2 linked regions of the Phreatobacter stygius genome follow. The protein of the gene in region 2 interacts with the protein of the main gene of each other region in a pairwise test. Links are inferred from orthologs where the notes say so. Each region holds a gene or a part of one and is shown on either strand. Other genes may lie near its edges.

Evidence for each region. The genes of interacting proteins can lie anywhere in the genome.
Region 1: the proteins of secD (region 2) and pheT interact in binary tests that used the Escherichia coli proteins (3 or more experiments, as listed by UniProt). The link is inferred for Phreatobacter stygius from one-to-one orthologs.

The regions. Positions count from the first base shown.
Region 1 is NZ_CP039690.1:1,982,801-1,988,411, forward strand. What follows is about bases 2,503-5,611. They hold pheT (phenylalanine--tRNA ligase subunit beta), read right to left. Parts: upstream 5,212-5,611; coding sequence 2,794-5,211; downstream 2,503-2,793. Other genes in these bases: E8M01_RS09020 (isochorismatase family protein), read left to right, coding at 2,503-2,736; E8M01_RS09030 (ASCH domain-containing protein), read right to left, coding at 5,208-5,611. Also shown: E8M01_RS09010 (leucyl aminopeptidase family protein), read right to left, coding at 1-1,100; E8M01_RS09015 (LysR family transcriptional regulator), read right to left, coding at 1,157-2,056; more of E8M01_RS09020, read left to right, coding at 2,146-2,502.
Region 2 is NZ_CP039690.1:7,101,539-7,109,490, forward strand. Bases 2,370-5,317 are described here. They hold secD (protein translocase subunit SecD), read right to left. Parts: upstream 4,678-5,317; coding sequence 3,061-4,677; downstream 2,370-3,060. Other genes in these bases: secF (protein translocase subunit SecF), read right to left, coding at 2,370-3,036; yajC (preprotein translocase subunit YajC), read right to left, coding at 4,734-5,063; E8M01_RS33620 (ATP-binding protein), read left to right, coding at 5,268-5,317. In the rest of the region: E8M01_RS33585 (MgtC/SapB family protein), read left to right, coding at 1-253; E8M01_RS33590 (DUF1127 domain-containing protein), read left to right, coding at 384-548; E8M01_RS33595 (phytoene/squalene synthase family protein), read right to left, coding at 670-1,551; E8M01_RS33600 (Mth938-like domain-containing protein), read right to left, coding at 1,686-2,084; more of secF, read right to left, coding at 2,086-2,369; more of E8M01_RS33620, read left to right, coding at 5,318-6,161; E8M01_RS33625 (peptidoglycan DD-metalloendopeptidase family protein), read right to left, coding at 6,338-7,952. UniProt on the Escherichia coli protein: Part of the Sec protein translocase complex. Interacts with the SecYEG preprotein conducting channel. SecDF uses the proton motive force (PMF) to complete protein translocation after the ATP-dependent function of SecA.

The sequences.
Region 1 (5,611 bases), 5.1 Mb from region 2 along the record:
GCGGCGACCAGGTCGGCGGCAAGCGCATCGTCATGGCTGTAGATCGGCGGCAGATCGGGACCGAGCGCCACCCGTGCGGCCCCGGTGAGCGTCGCGAAATCGGCCATCAGCGCCGGCTCGTCCTCGTCGGCCAGCGCCAGCGCGTCGCACAGCACCAGCCGCCCTTCCGCGTCGGTATTGCCGATCTCGACGGAAAGGCCTTTGCGCGTCGGGAACACGTCGCCCGGCCGGAACGCCTGGCCGGAAATGGAGTTTTCCACCGCCGGCACCAGCAGCCTCAGCCGAACCGGAAGTCTCGCCGCCATGATCATATGGGCAAGGCCGATGGCCGCGGCGGCGCCACCCATGTCCTTCTTCATCAGCAGCATGCCCGTATCGGACTTGATATCGAGGCCGCCGGTGTCGAAGCAGACGCCCTTGCCGATCAGGGTCACCTTCGGATGATCCGGATCGCCCCAGGTGAGATCGACCAGCCTCGGGCTGCGCGCCGAAGCCATGCCGACCGCATGGATCATCGGCAGGTCGGCTTCGAGCAGATCCGGGCCGATGATCGAATAGACATCGGCGCCGTGCCGGCCGGCGAGCTCGCGGATCGCGGCCTCGAGTTCGGCGGGCCCCAGGTCATTTGCCGGCGTATTGACGAGGTCGCGCGCCAGGCTGGTCGCCTCGATCGCCTGGGTCAGCGCTTCGGCGTCGACGCCCTCGGGCACGACCAGCAGGACGTCCTTTGCCGTCGCGGTCTTGTAGCGGCCGAAGCGGTATTGCGCGGTGACGAAGGCGAAGGCCGCCCGCTCCGGATCATCCGGCCCATCGGCGAAACGGTAGAGCCCCGCCGGCAACTGGCCCGGCAGCTTGCCGGCGAGCATCAGATCCCGATGCCGTGCATCCTCGGCCTCGACACCGAACAGCACGGCAGCGACCGCACCGTCGGCATCCGGCAAGACGGCCACCTTGCCCGGCTTCGGCTCGAAGCCGGTGGCCGCCAGATAGGCCCTCTGCGCCGGCGACAAGCCGGCGCCGGCCGCGTCGAGCGAGACCGGGGTGACGAAGCTGATCGGAATGGCACCGGTGGTGCCGGCGGGCTTCAGGAGCGGATGCATGGCAAACCTTGGCTGTCGAGCGAAGCCCCCACGCTAGCGCGTGTGAGAAACGCGGGCTAGGACCGGCAGGCCGGGGACGTCACCCCCCTTCCAGGTGGCGCGCCACCATTCGGCCGAGCGAAGCGTTCCCGGAACGTCGCCTCGATCCACTGGACCACGGCCGCGACGCTCACCGTCCGGCGCCGGTCCGGATGAACGAGCAGGAACAATTCCCGCTCGGCGGTCGCCTCCTCATCACTGGCGCGCAGGAAACGCGCATCGCCATCGCCGACAAGCTCGGGCAGCATCAGTTCGGCGCCGAGCGCGACGGCGGCTTCCGCCAGCACGTCCAGCCGTCCCGAACGGAGTGCCACCAGCGCCCGCGGCCGCAGGCGATCGAGCGCCTGCATTTCCGCGACATGGGCCAGATCGTCGTCATAGCGCACGACCGGTCGACCCGCCGTCGCGCCGGCGCCGGCGCGATAGAGACGGAACCTGACAGCGCCGAGGCGCTTGGCGATCGCCTGGTCGCCGACCGGCCGGGCGAGCCGGAGCGAGATATCGGCTTCGCGACGTTCGAAGCTGGCATTGCGCGTCTCGGCGACGAAATCCAGCGTGATCCGCGGGTGCGCCGCATGGAAAGCGCCGAGCGCCGGCGCCAGCACGCCGGTCAGCACGAAGCCGATGCTCGACACCCGGACGCGACCGTCGAGCTCTGCCTTGGTGTGCCTGAGCGCGGCCTCGGACTGGCGTGCGGCATCGGCCATGACGGTGAGATGGTCGATGGCTGCGGCAAGCGCCGGGGTGGCGACAAGCCGCCCGTCGATCCGGTCGAACAGGGTCACGCCAAGCTGTCGCTCGACCCGCGCCAGGCGCCGCGCGGCCGTGGTCTGGTCAACCCCCAGAACCTTGCCGGCCTGGGTCAGGGTTCCCGCATCGACGATGCGCCGCAACAGTTCGAGATCGTCCCAGGTCATCCTGCATTCATGCAGCATCGACAGCCAGAAATACAGATTTACCTGCGCTGTCGCAGGTTCTTGAATGGCCGCGCAGAGGAGATCGCATCATGTCCACCCCCGCCACCCTTTTCACCCTGGCCGGCCGCACGCCGCAGCCGCCGAAGCTCGCCGGCGCGACGCTGGTCCTGGTCGACTATCAGAACGAATATCTGGAGGGGCCGATCGCCCTGCCCGAGGCACGCGCCGCCGTCGACCGCGCCGCCGACCTCTTGGCCAGGGCGCGCGCCGCCGGCAGCCGGATCATTCATGTCGCCCACAAGGGCGGCAAGGGCGGGCTGTTCGACCGCGACGACAGGCGCGGCGCCATCATCGACGCACTCGCACCCCGCGACAGCGAACTGGTGATCGAAAAGCCGAGGCCGAATTCGTTCTCGGGAACCGAGCTTGCGGCCAAGATCGGCGCGCCGGATGCGCCGCTGATCGTCATTGGCTTCATGACGCATATGTGCGTGTCATCGACGGTCAGGGCGGCGCTCGACCTCGGTTATGCCACGACGGTCGCCGGTGATGCCTGCGCCACCCGCGACCTGCCCGGTTCGGAAACCGGCGTGGTCAGCGCCAGGACGCTGCACGAGGCCGAACTGGCAGCCCTTGCCGATCGTTTCGCCGGGGTCTTCCCGGTCTCGGCCTTCGGCTAGAGCGGCGGCCTGCCACGATGCCGGCGCGAAGCGCATGCCGCTTCGCGCCGCCTGGCCTCAGCCGCGCAGGCTGCCGCCGGTCTTCTTGGTCACATCGGCGACGATCCGGGCACTCACCGCCTCGATCTCGGCTTCGGTCAGGGTCTTCTCGCGCGGCTGCAGCGTGACCGCCAGCGCCACCGACTTCTTGTCCGGATCGATGCCCTTGCCCTCATAGACGTCGAACACCGCGACATTGGTGACCAGCTGCCGGTCGGCGCCTTGCGCCGCCTTGACGATGTCGCCGGCCTTGACCTCGCGGTCGACCACGAAGGCGAAGTCGCGCTCGACCGGCTGGAAGGCCGAAAGCGCGAGCTGCGGCTTGGCCCGGGTCGGACGCGCCTTGGGCGCCGGAACCTTGTCCAGGATCAGTTCGAAGGCGACGATCGGCCCCTTGGCGTCGAGCGCCTCCAGCACCTTCGGATGGAGCTCGCCGAACCAGCCGAAGACGTTCTGCGGCCCCATTTGCAGGGTGCCGGAGCGCCCCGGGTGGAACCAGCCGGGCGCACCTTGCACCACCTGGACCGCGGCGATCGACAGGCCGCTCGCGGAAAGCACGGCCAGTGCGTCGGCCTTGGCGTCGAACAGGTCGACCGGACCGGAGCCCTGCCAGTGCCGGCCGGTGCCTTCGGGCTTTGCCAGGCCGCGCCTGACCCCGGCAGCCGCGACCAGTTGGTCCTCCGGGCGGTCGCCGCGGAACACCTGGCCAACCTCGAACAGGGCGACATCGCCATAACCGCGATCGGCATTGCGCTGGGCCGCCGCGACCAGGCCGGACAGCAATGACGGTCGCATGTCGGAAAGATCGGCGGCGATCGGATTGGCCAGCGCCAGTTCCGGCTGGCCGCCGCCGAACAGCTCGGCCTGGGCCTTGGAGATGAAGCTCCAGGTCACCGATTCGATCAGGCCGCGGCTGGCGAGCGTGCGCTTGGCGGCGCGCGTGCGCTTCTGGATCGGGGTGAGCACCGGTTTCGGCACGGTGCCGCCGCGATCGAGCGGCACCGCCAGCACCCGGTCGACACCGGCAATGCGCATGATCTCTTCGGTCAGATCGGCCTTGCCATGGACATCAGGCCGCCAGGACGGCGGCACGACCTTCACCACCGGCGCGTTGCCGGACACCATGAAGCCGAGGCTCTCCAGGATGCGCTTCGATTCCCGCTCGGACACATCGAGACCGGTCAGCCGCTTCGTCTCGGCGAAGGGGAAATTGATGATCAGGTCGGAATCCGGGATCTGGCCGGCGAGCGTCAGCTCAGAGGCCTCGCCGCCGCAGAATTCGATGACCATCTTGGTCGCGAGATCGGCGCCCTCCACCGTGTAGTTCGGGTCGACACCGCGCTCGAAACGATAGCGGGCATCGGTGATGATGCCGAGATTGCGGCCGGTACGGGCGATGTCGATCGGGTCCCACAGCGCCGATTCGATCAGCACGTCGGTGGTCGTCTCGTCGCAGCCGGAATGTTCGCCGCCCATGACGCCGGCGATCGATTCCATGCCATTGTCGTCGGCGATGACCGTTTCATGGCCGGTGAAGCCGTAGATGCGGCCATCCAGCGCCAGCACGGTCTCGCCCGACCTCGAGCGGCGCACCACCAGCGTGCCCTTGACCTTCCGGGCGTCGAACACGTGCAGCGGCCGGCCACGGTCGAAGGTGATGTAATTGGTGATGTCGACCAGCGCGTTGATCGGGCGCAGACCAATGGCCGCCAGCCGCCGCTGCATCCATTCCGGCGAAGCGGCGTTCTTCACCCCGCGCACCAGCCGCAGCGCGAAGGCCGGGCAATATTTCTCCTCGCCCGGGGCGAACCGGAGTTCGACCTTCTGCGGGCAAGGGAAAGTGCCCTTGACCGTCTCGAAGCGCTCGCTCTTCAGCTTGCCGAGACCCGCCGCGGCGAGATCCCGGGCGATGCCGTGGATCGAGGTGCAGTCCGGCCGGTTCGGCGTCAGGTTGATTTCGATGACCGGATCGGAAAGCCCGGCATAGTCGGCATAACGCTGGCCGACCGGCGCATCGGCCGGCAGGTCGATAATGCCGTCGTGATCCTCCGAGATTTCCAGCTCCGCCGCCGAGCACAGCATGCCGCGGCTCTCGACGCCCCTGATGGTGCCGACGCCGAGCGTGATCTTCTTGCCCGGAATATAGGTGCCGGGTGGGGAGAACACCGACTTCATGCCGGTGTGCGCGTTCGGCGCGCCGCAGACCACCTGGACCGGATCGCCCGAACCGGTATCGACCATGCAGACCCGCAGGCGGTCGGCATTCGGATGCTGCTCGGCCGAGACCACATAGGCGATGGTGAAGTCCTTGAGCTTCGCGCCGGGATCTTCGAGGTTTTCGACCTCGAGACCGATACGGGTCAGCGTCTCCGCGATCTCCGCGAGCGGCGCTTCGGTGTCGAGGTGGTCCTTGAGCCAGGAGAGGGTGAATTTCATCGACGGGATTCCGGTCTTTCGAATACGTCGAGCAGCTTGAAGCGCTCACAGACGACTTGCATGTCTTCGCGATAGGAGCCCTGGCGCTCGAAATAGCCGCGATGGGCCTGGCGCCAGGAGGCCAACGTCCGGTCGTCCTCGCCCTCCTCGAAGGCGAAGGCCTGGTCGACCTCGGTAAATCGCATCACCGCGACACCGGTCGTCTCGATGGCGCAGGCGGGCTTACCCGCGCCGTCGAGGATCACGCTGATCTCGCCGGCGCGTGGCATGATGTTGGCTTCGCAGGCGGCAAGCGATTCGCAGGTCGCCCGTTTCGTGCCGGCAAGCACCAAAGCGAGCAATGCGTCGGCGAGCGCCGGACTGTCGCCGAACGACCATCGTGGCGCATCGCGATAGCTGT
Region 2 (7,952 bases):
CGTCTCGGCGCTCGCCGGTTTCGCCGATGTCGACGCCGCCACCCTCACCGTCGCCGGCATGGCGACGGCAGGCCTGCCGGCCGATACCGCGGCGCAGGCGATTCTCGCCGCCGTCCTGTCCAACACGGTCGCCAAGGCCGGTTATGGCCTGGCACTCGGCACCTGGGGCTTCGGCTGGCGTTTCGCTGCCGCATCGGCGGCGGCCCTGTTTGCCGGCTTTCTAGGCCTCATTGCCGGGTCCGCGCTCACCTGAGCCCAGGCGCCTGCATTCGCGCATAGCTGCGGTGCAACATTTTCTCTTCGCAACTGCGAAATCGCAACTATCTCTGGTGCAGCGAACGTCATGGGAGGGGCGTTCGAGTGATCCGCTTGGAGATATCCCGATGCTTTACCTGTTCAACGCTCTCGTGACCCGTTTCAAGGCCTGGCTGACTTACCAGCGCACCAAGGCCGAGCTGACCCAGCTCGACGACCGCTCGCTGGCCGACATGGGCTTCCAGCGCGGCGAGATCGAATTCCTCGCCCGCAAGGCGTCCCGGTCGCACTAACCAGAGCTGTCAGACCGCTCAGGCGGTTTTTGCCCCAGGGGTCCGGACTCAATAGGGCTGGGTCGACATCCCCCGTCCATTTTGGCCTCGCCGTGAGCCCCGGCCCTATTGAGGCCGGACCCTAGAGATCGGCGAGCCTCGGACCAAACCGGGCTCGCCGGGCAGCACGCCACAGCAGCCACTGGCGGCGCCATTGCGGCGCTTCGACCTGATTGGCGAACGGCGCCTTGATGAACTGATCCATCCGATCGAGGTAGAGGCGGCAGAGCGCCATCGGCAGGAACGCCGCGGCCACCTCGACCGCGACCTGGCCCTGCAAAGCTTCGGCCGCCGCCACATGGCGCCGCGCGAGTTCGCGCAGGTCTTCCAGCGCCCGGCTGATCCCGTCCGAACTTCTGCCGCTCAGAATGTCGTCGCGTTGCGCCCCGTTGCGCGCGAGGATGTCGGCCGGCACGAAGATCTGGCCGCGTGCCGCGTGCAGCGGAAAGGCCCTGATCAGTCCGGTCAGCGCATAGGCGACACCGGCATGGCCTGCAATGTCGGCGGTTCCGGGGTCGCGGCCGTCGGCCAGGACCAGCGCCGCAAGCTGCATCAAGGCCGACGAGGTCTCGCCGCAATAGCCTTCGAGATCAGCCACCGACGGCATGGCATCGTCATAGAGATCGAACACCCGCGCATCGATCAGGTCGATCAGCGGCTTTGCCGGCAGATGCCGGCGGGCGATCACCTGCGCGAGCGCCGCGGCCACCGGATGGCCCGAGACATCACCCCTCGCCTCGCCATCAAACACGTCGCGCCACCATTGCAGCCGGACCTCGCCCGGCAAGGGCGCGGACACCCGCTCGCGCACCCCGGCGACCTCGATGTTGAAGGCATAGAGCGCCATCAGGTCGGCGCGCAGCGGCGCCGGCACGAACAGGCTCGCCAGCCAGCGGTCCTTGTCCGCCGTCCGCACCAGATCTTCGCAAGCCTGAAAGGCGTTCGCCGCCCCGTCCGCAGCCATGATGGCCTTCGCTTAAGAGAGCATGGTCAGCTGCCGCGACATCGCCTGCCCGAGACGAACACGCGGCACAACAACAGGATAGCGGCTTTTCCCGAATCGCATTGGCAAGGATCGACGCCCCGGATCGGCCGCTGTCAGTCCACCGCGACGAGGGCTGCCGCGACGCGCCGGCCCTCGGCGAGCATGATGTTGTAGGTTCGCGCCGCGGCCCCGGTGGTCATTACGTCGAGGCCGATGCCGGCGTCGCGCAAGGTCCAGCGGATTTCGTCGGCGGGCGGATAAGGCGCGTCGCCTGCCCCGATCAGCAGCACGTCGATCGCCTGGCGCTCGGCGACCACCTTGGCGAAGGCCTCGGCGGTGAAATCGAGGTGGCTCTTCACCGCCCAGGCGTGAATGCCCGAGGGCAGCGCCAGGATCGAGCCGCGATGGCTCATCTCGGCGAAGCGAAAGCCCCCGCGGCCATAGGCGTCGATGACGAACCGGCCCGGCACGAACCCGTCATGCAGCTGGCGGAGCGGTTCGCCGCGCGGCACGTCAGGCTTTGACCTTTGTCGATGCCGCGGCGGGGGCCGGCGCGGCCGCGCCGAAACCGCCGGTCTTCAGGCCGAAATAGATCAGGATCGACGGCGCGATCAGCAGCGACGAATAGGTGCAGATCAGCACGCCGACCAGCATGGACGCGGTGAAGCCGCGGATCACTTCGCCGCCGAAGAAGAACAGGCCGAGCAGCGCCAGGAACGTCGTCATATGGGTGATCGTGGTGCGCGCCAGCGTCGAGTTGATCGCCTCGTCGAGCAATTCGTCGATCGGCATCTTCTTGTGCTTGCGCAGCATTTCCCGGATGCGGTCGTAGATCACCACGGTGTTGTTCAGCGAATAGCCGACAATGGTCAGAAGCGACGCGATCGACGTGATGTCGAAATCCGACTGGGTGACCACGTAGAAAAAGACGATGACGGTGATGTCGTGAATGGTGGCGACCATGGCGCCGAGCGCGAACTGCCACTCGAAGCGGAACCACAGATAGATCAGCACCGCCAGGATCGACAGGATCAGGCCGACCACCGACATCTGCACCAGTTCGGACGAGACGGTGGGCCCGACCACCTCGGTGCGGCGGACCTCGTAATCGGCATCGACCACTTCGCGGACGCGCTTGAGTGCCGCCTGCTGGCCGGGGTCACCGCCGGGCTGCTCGCCATAACGCACCAGAACCAGCGACGGACCGCCGAATTCCTGCAGCTGGACCTCGCCGACATTGACCGTGCCGAGCCGGGCGCGCAGCTGCTGCATATTGGCCGCACCTTGCTTCGCCTGCAGTTCGACCAGCGTGCCGCCCTTGAAGTCGATGCCGACATGCAGGCCGAGCAGCAGGAAGCCGGCAATGGTCGCCAGCGTCACGACCATCGAGATGGCGAAGGCGATCGGCCGGATTCGCAGGAAGCCGAATTTGGTGTCGTCCGGAACAAGTCGCAGCAGGCGCACGGTAAAGATCTCCCTTTCGCGCGATCACATCGGGATGCGCGCGGGTTTGAACCAGCGCAGCCAGAGGACGACGATGAACCGCGTGAAGGTGATGGCGGTGAACATGGTGGTGATGATGCCCAGGCCCAGCGTCAGGGCAAAGCCCTTCACCGGACCGGTGCCGAGATAGAACAGGATGGCCGCCGCCAGGAACTGGGTGACGTTGGCGTCCATGATGGTGCCCATGGCCTTGGTGAAGCCGGTATCGATGGCGGCGATCACCGAGCGGCCCATGCGCGCCTCTTCACGGATGCGCTCGAAGATCAGCACGTTGCTGTCGACCGCCATGCCGACGGTGAGCACGACGCCGGCAATGCCGGGCAAGGTCAGGGTCGCCCCGACCAGGCTCAACAGGCCGAACATCATGGTGACGTTGACCATCACGGCGATATTGGCGAACAGGCCGAACAGGCCATAGGTCGCGAACATGAAGATGATCACGAAGATCGAGCCGATAATGGCCGCCCGCGTGCCCGCCGCGACCGAATCGGCGCCGAGCGAGGCGCCGACGGTGCGCTCCTCGACCACCGTCAGCGGTGCCGGCAGGGCGCCGGCGCGCAGGAGCAGCGCCAGATTGGCCGAGCTCTCGGCGGTGAACCGGCCGGAAATCTGGCCGGAACCGCCAAGGATCGGCTCGCGGATGACCGGCGCCGAGACCACCTTGCCGTCGAGGATGATGGCGAAAGGCCGGTTGACGTTCTCCTGGGTGACCTGCGCGAATTTGCGGCCGCCGCTGGAATTGAAGCGGAAATTGACGATCCACTCGGCCGACTGGGCGCTGAACGCCGCCTGGGCGTCGACCAGTTCGTCGCCGGAGACGATCACCCGCCGCTGCACCAGATAGGGGATCTGCTGGACGACCCGGCCGCCTTCCTTGACCTCTTCATACATGACGACGGAATCGGCTGGCGCCCGGCCGGCAAGCGCCTCCTCGACCCGCATCGACTGGTCGACCAGGCGGAATTCGAGCTTGGCGGTGGTGCCGATGATGCCCTTGACCCGCTCCGGATCCTTTTCGCCCGGCACCTGCACCAGGATGCGGTCGATGCCCTGGCGCTGGATCACCGGTTCGGTCGTGCCGAGCTGATCGATCCGTCGCCGGATCACCTCGATCGACTGGGTCACCGCCCGCGAAATGCGCTCGCGCAGGCCGGGATCGGTTGCCGTCACGGTGAAGATGTCGCCCTGGCGGGTGACCTCGAAATCAAACTGGCCGGAGGTCGAGAACACCCCGCCCAGCGGCTGCGGGATCTTGCGCAACTCGGTATTGGCCAGCTCGGCGTTCTGGCCTTCGCGCAGCCGCACCACCACGCTGTTGCCCTGGAACGTCGCGCTCAGGATCTGCACACGCGCGTCGCGCAGGATCCGGCGAATGTCCTCGCGCAGGCTCTCCAGTCGCTCGCGGCGCACCGCGTCGGCATCGACCTGCACCATCAGATGCACGCCGCCCTGCAGGTCGAGGCCCAGCGTCATATGCGTGCGCAACGCGCTGGGCAGCCGGTCGACCCATGACTGCGGCATGATATTGGGCGCAGCCAGCAGCATGGTGACGAAGGCCGTCACCAGGATGAGGGTGGCTTTCCAGCGCACGATGTTGAGCATCGGAGGTCGTTCCTAGGCGAAAACGGGCGTGCCTGGGCGGCGCGCCGGAGGCAATCTTATTTCTCTTCCGCCGGTTCGCCCTTGGAGCGCACCTCCGCGACGAATTGCCTCGCCGCGCGGATCCGCACGTTGTCGGCGATTTCGATCTCCAGGGTGGCGTCGTCGACCACCTTGGTGATCCGTCCGATCACGCCGCCCGAAAGCGTCACCTGGTCGCCGCGGCGCAGGTTGCCGAGCATTTCCTGCTGGGCCTTTACCCGCTTCTGCTGCGGCCGCAGGATCAGGAAATACATGATGACGAAGATCAAGACGAAGGGCAGCAGCGACGGGAGGATTTCGCTGATGGAACCCGATCCGGTCTGGGCGAAGGCCGGGGTGATGAACATGGACGGTCCTTTGTGGAGATCCCGCCGCATCATCGCAACAGGGATGGAAATTCGCGCGGACTATAGCCACCAAACTGTCGATTGCAACGGCAGCGGGCGCCTCATCGAGCCATGTGGGTCGCGCGGGGCGATCTTTCCAGTCCCGCAATTGATCGAAGGCCTTAGCTGGTGCAAGTGACAGGCGACTGATCCTGGAGTTTTCCCGTGTCCGACGACCTCGCCCGCGCCACCCAACTCGCAACCGACACGCTGGCGCGCATCGCCGCCGCGCTCGAGCGCCTCGCTCCGCCGGTGCCGGTGGTACCGGACCTCGCCGCGGCCCAGGCTTTCGTCTGGAACCCGGTCGGGCCGCGGCTCGAGCCGGTCCAGCGCGTCAACCGGGTCGAAATGGTGCTGCTGCAGGGCATCGACCGGTCGCGCGACACCCTGATCGAGAACACCCGCCGCTTCGCCGCCGGCCTGCCCGCCAACAATGCCCTGCTCTGGGGCGCGCGCGGCATGGGCAAGTCGTCGTTGGTCAAGGCGGCGCATGCGACCGTCAATGGCGGCCTGGTCCAATCCGGCGGCGAGGCGATCCTGAAGCTCGTCGAGATCCACCGCGAGGACATCGAGACGCTGCCCGGCCTGATGACCCTGGTGCGCGCTTCGCCCTATCGTTTCATCGTCTTCTGCGACGATCTGTCCTTCGACAACAACGACACCTCCTACAAGTCGCTGAAGGCGGTGCTCGAGGGTGGCATCGAAGGCCGGCCCGACAATGTCATCTTCTACGCCACCTCGAACCGGCGCCACCTCCTGCCGCGCGACATGATGGAGAACGAGCGCTCGACCGCGATCAATCCGAGCGAGGCGGTCGAGGAAAAGGTGTCGCTGTCGGACCGCTTCGGCCTGTGGCTCGGCTTCCACAAATGCAGCCAGGACGAATATCTGGCCATGGTGTTCGGTTACGCCGCCCATTTCGGCCTGAGCCAGGACGAGAACCTCACCCGCGCCGAGGCGCTGGAATGGTCGACCACCCGCGGCTCGCGCTCCGGCCGAGTCGCCTGGCAATATATCCAGGACCTCGCCGGCCGGCTCGAAGTGCGGCTGGAGAGCTGAGAACCCTCAGCATTGAAAGAAAGTGGGGCGGCACTGCCGTGCCGCCCCGAAAATGACCAGCCCCCTTTGGAGGTCGCAGGAGAAGGGCTGATCGACTACCCGTGTCGGCGCGCCGGCCGGCAAGCGAGGGATACCCTGCCCGCTTGCAACCGGACGCGTCGGAAAGGTTGAAGAGCTTAGTTCGCGCCGAGGAAGGTCATCGGATCGACCGGGGTCGCCCCGCGGCGGATCTCGAAGTGGAGTTGCGGCGAGTTGACATTGCCGGTCTGGCCCGCCGAGGCGATGGTCTGCCCCCTGCGCACCTGTTCGCCGCGGCGCACCTTGATGTCGCTGTTATGCGCATAGGCCGTGACGAAACCGTTCGAGTGACGCACCAGCACCAGATTGCCGTAACCGCGCAATTCGCTGCCGGCATAAGCCACCACACCGTCTTCCGCGGCCTTGATCGGCGTTCCCTCCGGCACCGACAGCTTGATGCCGTCAGAGGAGCCGGGCCGGAAGTTCGAGATCACCCGGCCGCGCACCGGCCAGCGGAATTGCGGATCGGCCGATGCCGCCGGCGCCGCGGCCTGTTCGGTCCGCGCCGGCGGCGTGGCGGGAGCCTCGGCGGCCGGAGCCGGCGCAGGCGCGGCGGGAGCCGGTGCCTGAGCTTGAACCGGCGCCGTCGGCCGTTCGGCCGGAGCCTGGCGGGCGGTTGGCGCGGTCGGTGCGATCGAGCCGGTGAATTGCTGGTCGGCACGCTGGCCGGCCGGCGTATTGCGCGCCTGGGCAACCGCCCGTTGCGCATGGTCGCGCTGGGCGGTGGCGGCCGGCGCGCCCGGCAGCCGGAGCGTCTGGCCGATCCGGACCGGGCGATCGAGCGGCACGCTGTTGGCGCTGGCGAGCTGCTGGCGCGTCACGCCGTATTTCGTGGCGATCGAGGTCAGGCTCTCGCCCATGACCACGGTATGCGACGCCGGACGGGCGGCCTGCGGCCGGGCCGGGGCCGGCGCCGCGGCCGGACGGTTATTGGCCTGCGCGCCGGCCTGCCAGTTCATCCGGGCCGGCGGCACCGGTGCGGTCGCCGCATCGGTGCGGGTCGGCTGAACCGTGGCGATCTGGCGCGGTGCCGGACGCGGAGCCGTGGCCTGCCGCGGCGCTTCGACCTGGGTCCGCATCGGCTCGGCCGGACGGGCCGGCGCGGTACCGGCGGTCTGGGCGTTGAGCCCCATGGAATAGGTCGGAATGACCACGGCCTGGCCGGCACTGAGCGACTGGCCTGGGCTGAGATTGTTGGCCTGCGCGATCGCCGAGCCGGGTACGCCGTAGCGGCGCGACAACGTCTCGACCGTATCGCCGGAATTGGCGCGGATGCTGGTGCCGCCGGCGGCCGACCAGCCGCCGCGGCCGGAATTGGCCGGCGGCTCGCCGGTCCGCGACATGGCCATCTGGCGCACGGCGGGCGTCGGCGGATTGGACGAACCGAAGCCCGGGCGCTGCGCCACCGAACCGGTGGTCAGGCCCGGATCCGAATTGGCGCCGAACGGCGAGCTTTCGACCGGCGATCTTTCAACCGAATCCTGACGGGCCGGCGGCTGCGCCACCACGAAATCATTGGCTGGCGTCAGCGGCGCGCGGTCGACCCGCGTGGTCGGCACGGAGGCAACGGTCTCGTGGCGCTGCGGCGCGCTGGCGACCTGCTGCGATCGGAAGGGGTTTTCGTCAAAGCGCGCGATGTCGGAGCTGCAAGCAGCACCCAAGCCCGAAACGGCGACGACGAGGGCAATCTTGGATAGCCCGGAAAACGCGCTG